2 regions of the Micrococcus sp. MS-ASIII-49 genome follow, and region 2 is predicted to be linked to the other one. Evidence: predicted binding sites of a transcription regulator. Region 2 holds the regulator's gene; the other holds the start of a gene.
What was found. Region 2 encodes LexA, which represses DNA repair genes until DNA is damaged. Its sites were predicted from a motif close to TCGAACANNTGTTCGA; they were not measured.

Region 1 (3,405 bases), on a different contig from region 2:
CAGACTTCACGGCGTTGTCGCCTATTCCATAGGAATTTCCCTGGGTGCCACATTTGACTACGGGTTCTTCGGAGGCGGCGGGCTGTGCAGTAAGGAGCAGGGAGGTAAGAGCGAAACCGCACAGGAAAAGCCTAGGTTTCATGCTGGTCATCCGGCTGGAGACTCGAGCGTCATGCTGTCTACGACCCAATGTCCAAGGTCACTTGAGTAGGAAAGTTCTGCAATCCACGGACTTTCAGGTGAGGCTGAAACCTCTCCGCCGGGAAGAATTTTTCCCTTGGAGTCACGGGCAGTCTCAGGGCTCAGATCGATGAGAAGTGTTGCTATATATCCGTCTGTAGATGGCTGGGTCGCCATGGAGGTGATGCTTGGGCCGTCGCCAGACATCCATCCGTCGTTCTCATATAGACCTGTCATTGACTGCTTGTACTGCTCGCAAAATTTGCAAGTCTTGCCTGATACCTCTTGCAGAGGTTGGGGCTCACCCGTCTGCTGCAGGAAATAAGTCGCCTCCCAGAAATAGCGAATCGCCGCCTCGGCGCCCTCCTTGGTCTCTTCCTTCATGGCGGCGGGCATCTCCGGCTTGGGCACGTTCTGAGCGGGACCGTCGGCAGATGCGGGCACGTATTCGCCGGACCTGCTCTCCGTGGCCGTGGGGGATGAGCTGACGCCCGCGGTCTCGCTCGTGCTCGCGGGCGCGGACGTCTCGACGGCGGGCTTGGCGGACGAGGGTGACGTCGTCGACGACTCGGCGGGCTCGGACTGCCCGCCACAGGCGGTCAGTGCGAGCGCCAAGGCCACGCTGAGCGTGCCGGCCTGGGCGAATCGGTGGCGGCGCAGGGCGCGCCCGGGTGCGGTGAGAGACATTTCCCCTCCAACTGGACGTCCGTCGTGTGTCCGCGCCTCCCGCGCTGATCCCGCAGCGCGGTGCCCGTGGCATGCGAGGCCCGGTTGGTTCGGAGTATACGCAGGCGGATTGTGGTCCTGCTCGCATTGTCCACAGGACCGTGCCGGCGCACTTCTTCCGGCCCAAGAGACGATTTTCTCGTGCATGTGCGCCCCAGGGTCGGGTCGAGGTCCGCGGTCAGGACTCGGTCCCTCCCATCCCGGGGGCCATGCGTCCTTAACGTGTCCGGCGGCCGCCCTACGTTCGCCTCCATCGCATTCGAACACATATTCGAGTACGATCGGGGGTGCGGCCCCACCTTCCCACTTCTTCCCCGCGTCCGGTCCGCCGGACGGGCCGCGCTCCCATCGCCCGACGGCACCCCGTCGTCGGTCCGGTCAGCAGTGCACAGGGAGAGAAGCAGAATGGGAGTCCTCACACAGTCGGTGGCGGTGGAGTGCGGGGCAGACGGCACCCCGCAGGGGCTGCGCTGGAACGGGCGGGACTACGTCCTCGCAGAGCGCCCCGTGCGCTGGTTCGAGCGGCGCCGCTGGTGGGCGGAGGAGGTCCGCGCGGAGAAGGGCCGCGGCGCCGGTCTCGTCGACCACGAGATGTGGCGGCTGCAGGTCCGCCTGGCCCGGGCCGGCGCCGCGCCCCTGCAGACCCTCGACGTCGCCCACCACCTGGACTCCGGCCGGTGGCGGCTCGTGCGCGTCCACGAGCACGCCCAGGACCTGAGGCGGTCGGCATGAGCCGGGCCACCGCGGCCGGACGCACCGCCGCACCCTTCGCCCACCTGCACGTCGCCTCCGCGTTCAGCGCCCACTACGGGGTCAGCTGGCCCGAGGACCTCGTGGCCGCCGCCGCGGCCGCGGACATGGACCTGCTGGCCTGCACCGACCGGGACGGGCTCTACGGCATGGCCAAGCACGTGGGCGCCTGCCTGCGCCACGGCATCACCCCGATCGTGGGCGTGGACCTGGCCGTCCGGTGGAGCGAGGACGAGAACGCCGGCCGCGTGGTCGTGCTCGCCCGAGGAGGCTGTCATGGCTCCGGCTACCGCTCCCTGTGCGAGCTCGTCTCCGCCGCCCACGCCCGCACCACCGGGGGAGCGGCAGGCGGCAGCCCGTGGGCCAGCGTCGCCGAGCTCGCCGCCGCGGCGGCCGGCCGGGTCCCCACCGCCGCCAACCGAGACAACCCGCCCACCCCCGAGCTGTTCGTCCTCCTCGGCCCGGACTCGGACGTCGGCCGCCACCTGGCCCGCCGCCGGTACGCGGCCGGCCTCGCCGCCCTGCGCCGCTGGAAGGCGGCCCTGCCCGCAGGCAGCCCCCACGCCGACGTCGTCACCCACCTCTCCGCCCCCGGCCGCCGCCTCGACACCGGGCACGCCGTGAAGACCCTCCGCGCCGCCCGCCAGGCCCGCATCCCCGCCGTCCTGACCAACGCCGTGCGCTACGCGGCCCCGGACGGTGCCGCCACCGCGGACGTCCTCGACGCCGTCCGTGCCCTCAGCTCCCTCGACGCCCTCCACGACCTGCAGCCCAACGGACAGGGCTGGCTCAAGTCCACCGCCGCCATGCACCGCATCGCCCACGAGGTCGCCTTCGCCGCCGACGACCGCCCCGCCCCCCTGCTCGAGGCCACCCGCCGCCTCGCCGAGGCCTGCGCACTCGACCCCGAGACCGACCTCGGCTGGGGCGTGCCCCGCGTCCCCGAGGCCGCCGTCATCGGCATCGACGGCCCCCCGGAGCACGTGCTGCGCGAGCGCACCCGCACCGGCCTCCTCGCCCGCTACCCCCACCTCCACACCGGGGGAGGCCTCCCCGGCACCAGCCAGGCGGCCCGAGACCTGCAGGACCGCGCCGAGCACGAGCTCGGCATCATCACCCGACTCGGCTTCTCCTCCTACTTCCTCACCGTGGCCGCCGTCGTCGACCTCATCGAGGGCATGGGCATCCGCGTGGCCGCCCGCGGCTCCGGCGCCTCCTCCCTCGTCAACCACGCCCTGCGCATCTCCCATGTCGACCCCATGGCCAACGGCCTGATCATGGAGCGCTTCCTCTCCACCGACCGCTCCACCCTCCCGGACATCGACATCGACGTGGAGTCCGCCCGCCGCCACGAGATCTACCGCGCCGTCGTCGATCGCTTCGGCGCCGAGCGCACCACCCTCATGAGCATGCAGAACGCCTACCGGGCCCGCGGCGCCGTCCGCGACGCCGGCCTCGCCCTCGGCATGCCCGAACCCGAGGTGGACGCCATCGCCAAGCAGCTCTGGCGCTTCTCCGCCTCGAACTTCCGCGAGGCACTCCAGCGCATGCCCGAACTCGGCGGCCTCTCCCGCCGCATCGAGTCCGGCCGCGCCGAGGGCGACCGCCAGCTGGACCTGCTCGTCGACCTCACCGAACGCCTCGACCGCCTGCCCCGCCACATCTCCATGCACCCCTGCGGCGTCATCCTCGGCGACGCCACCCTGCTGCACCGCACCCCCGTCCAGCCCTCCGGCATGGGCCTGCCCA
Region 2 (3,405 bases):
GCAGATGGCGCGCTCGCGGATCCTCGAGGTCCTCGAGGTGGTGGAGCGCATGCTCGCCGCCAGGCCCGAGGCCGACTTCCCCGAGGTGCTGTGGGCCACCCGCCCCGGCCACTTCGAGCCCGGCGTGGGCTGGCAGCCGGGGGACGAGACCGACCCGCCCCAGCTCTACGTGGCCCCGCTCTCGGTGGCCGGCAAGCTGCGGGAGGGCCTGTTCGGCAAGGCGACGACGGTGCTCACCTCCGCCACGCTCACCGTGGGCTCGGGGGAGCGCCGGTTCGACTCGGTGGCCGGCGACGTGGGCCTGGCCGGTCCGGACGCCCCGAAGTTCGAGGCCCTCGACGTCGGCAGCCCCTTCGACTACCCGCGTCAGGGGGTGCTCTACGTGGCCCGGCACCTGCCCCGGCCCGGCAGGACGGCCTCGCCGGAGTCCCTGGATGAGCTCGAGGCGCTCCTGAGGGCGTCGCGGGGCGGGGCCCTCGGCCTGTTCTCCTCGCGCCGGGCGGCCGAGGACGCCGCCGCCGAGATGCGCCGTCGGCTCGGGCCGAAGACCACGATCCTGTGCCAGGGGGACGCGACCCTCTCCGCCCTCGTGCGCCAGTTCGCCGAGGAGCCGGACACGTCCCTGTTCGGCACCATGAGCCTGTGGCAGGGCGTGGACGTGCCGGGGAACTCGCTGCGGCTGGTGGTGATCGACCGCATCCCGTTCCCGCGGCCGGACGACCCGCTCTCCCAGGCCCGCACCCGGGACGTCGCCCGGCACGGCGGCAACGGGTTCATGCGGATCTCCGCCACGCACGCGGCCGTGCGCATGGCCCAGGGCGCCGGGCGCCTCGTGCGCTCCGTGACGGACCGCGGCGTGGTGGCCGTGCTGGACCCCCGCCTGGCCACCGAGCGGTACGGCGGCTACATCACGAGCGCCCTGCCGGACTTCTGGCGCACCACGGACGGCGACGTCGTCCGTGGGGTGCTGGCACGGCTCGCCTCGGGCGATTGAGCTCGCTCGGCCTCGGGCCGTCAGCCCGGCCCGGTCGGAGGGAGCGGGTCAGAGCGAACGCAGGACCGTGACGACCCGCCCCATCACGGTGGCGTGATCGCCGAGGATGGGCTCGTAGGCCGTGTTCTGGGGGAGGAGCCAGGTGTGCCCGTCGCGGCGGCGGAAGGTCTTCACGGTGGCCTCGTCGTCGAGCAGGGCCGCGACGATGTCGCCGTTCTCCGCCGTCTCCTGCCGGCGCACCACCACCCAGTCGCCGTCGCAGATCGCGGCGTCCACCATCGAGTCACCCGTGACACGCAGCATGAACAGCTCGCCCTCGCCCGTGAGGCGTCGCGGGATCGCCATGACGTCCTCGACATGCTGCTCGGCCAGGACGGGGCCGCCCGCCGCGATGCGGCCGACCCAGGGGACCGGCACGCTGTCCGCCTCGTCCGTGCCGGTGTGCCACGCGGGGATCGTGGAGACCTGCGACGACGGCGCAGCGGCGGGGGAGGCGGCCTCGCCCAGCGGGGTGCCGTCCACGTCGAGCAGCACCTCGAGGGCACGCGGGCGTCCGGGGTCGCGCCGGATGTAGCCGTGCCGCTCGAGACGGCCCAGCTGGTGCGTGACGGAGGAGAGCGAGGCCAGGCCCGCGGCGTCGCCGATCTCGCGCATGGAGGGCGGGTAGCCGTGGTCGGCGATCGCGTCCCGGATGGTCTGCACGATCCGCCGCTGGCGGTCGGTGAGCGGCGCGCGCGCCGCCGGCTGATCGTCGGTGGTGCTCATGGCTGCCGTCCGTTCTCCCGGGGTGATGGTGGCCGGACTCGTGTTCCGGCGTCCGGCTGCCGTCCGGACGCTTACCGTGTCCGCCCCCGCTGGTTGCCTGTGTCCTGGCGATCCCCGGGGGCGTTCCGGGGCGTCCGTGCATCGCTTCGAGCCTAGAGGAGAGCCGCCTCTCCTTCAAAGATATGTTCGATCTCGTCGTGGCGTGTCTCGAACACCTGTGCTAGAAAGGGATTCGAACGGATTCGAACAGATGTTCGATCGCCTGGAGGGCATCCGCCCCGGAGGAGGACACCATGACGCTCACCACCGCCCAGTTCGCCGGCTCGCCCGCGACGGCGCGGCCGCGTCCGGCCACCATCCGTCTGACCCGCCGCGGCCGCCTCGTGCTGCGGGGGATCCCCGTGATCGCCGCGGCCGTGGCCGCCACGCTGGCGGCCGCCTTCTTCCTGGGTGTGCTGCTGTCGCCCGCCGCGGTGTCCGCGGACACCGCGGGACCGGCCACCCAGTCCGTCACGGTCATGCCCGGGGACAGCCTGTGGACCATCGCCGCCACGGTGGCGCCGGAGGCGGACGTCTACGAGGTGATCGCCACGATCGACGAGCTCAACGGGCTCGAGGGCCGGGCCCCCGCGCCGGGCGAGGAGCTGTTCGTCCCGGCCATGCGGTGACGCACGGCGGGCCTCGCCCTCCACGGTTCCTAGACTGGCGGCCATGACCGACCTCAGCTCCCTGCCCCTGCGCGAGAACCTCCGCGGCCTGAGCCCCTACGGCGCCCCCCAGCTGGACGTGCCGTACATGCTCAACACCAACGAGAACACGCATCCGGTGCCGCAGGAGGTCGCCACCGCCATCGCCGAGCGGGTCGCGGCCGTCGCCGGGGGGCTGAACCGCTACCCGGACCGCGAGTTCACGGGGCTGCGACGTGCGCTCGCCGGCTACCTCGGCCACGGCCTCACGGCGGACCACGTGTGGGCCGGCAACGGCTCCAACGAGATCCTGCAGCAGATCCTCCAGGCCTTCGGCGGCCCCGGACGGACACTGCTGAGCTTCCTGCCCTCGTACTCCATGTACCCGCTGCTGGCCGGCGGCACGGACACCGTGTTCGTGGACGGCGGCCGCGCCGCGGACCACACCCTCAGCGCCGAGCACGCGGCGGCCATGGTGCGGGAGCACCGTCCGCACGTCGTCTTCCTGGCCTCCCCCAACAACCCGACGGGCACGGCCCTGGACCTGGCGACCATCGAGGCCGTGTACGCCGCGCAGGCGCAGAACGAGGCCGCCGGCGGGCCCGGCGCGATGGTCGTCGTGGACGAGGCCTACGCGGAGTTCGCCCTCGCCGGCACCCGCTCCGCCCTCACGCTCCTGCCCGGCCGCGAGCGGCTGATCGTCACGCGCACCATGTCCAAGGCGTTCGCCCTGGCCGGCGCGCGCCTGGGCTACCTGGCCGCGGACCCCGCCGTCGCCGACGCCCTGCGCCTGGTGCGCCTGCCGTACCACCTCTCCGCGGTCACGCAGGCCACGGCGGAGGCCGCCCTCGACCACGTGGACGCGCTGCTGCGCACCGTGGAGGACATCAAGGCCCAGCGCGACCGCATCGTCTCCACCCTGCGCGGCCTGGGACTGAGGCCCTCGGTGTCCGACTCGAA

Region 1: the regulator LexA is predicted to act here: its motif matches at 1,166-1,181, upstream of SJ20_RS08940 (DUF6504 family protein).

Annotation. Positions count from the first base shown of each region.
Region 1 is NZ_JXSP01000124.1:10,284-13,688, forward strand. It holds gene SJ20_RS12355 (DUF6318 family protein) at 148-591, opposite strand; gene SJ20_RS08940 (DUF6504 family protein) at 1,312-1,638, shown strand; gene SJ20_RS08945 (DNA polymerase III subunit alpha) at 1,635-3,405, shown strand, end outside.
Region 2 is NZ_JXSP01000010.1:18,632-22,036, reverse strand. It holds gene SJ20_RS00650 (ATP-dependent DNA helicase) at 1-994, shown strand, start outside; gene lexA (transcriptional repressor LexA) at 1,043-1,759, opposite strand; gene SJ20_RS00640 (LysM peptidoglycan-binding domain-containing protein) at 2,053-2,427, shown strand; gene SJ20_RS00635 (histidinol-phosphate transaminase) at 2,471-3,405, shown strand, end outside.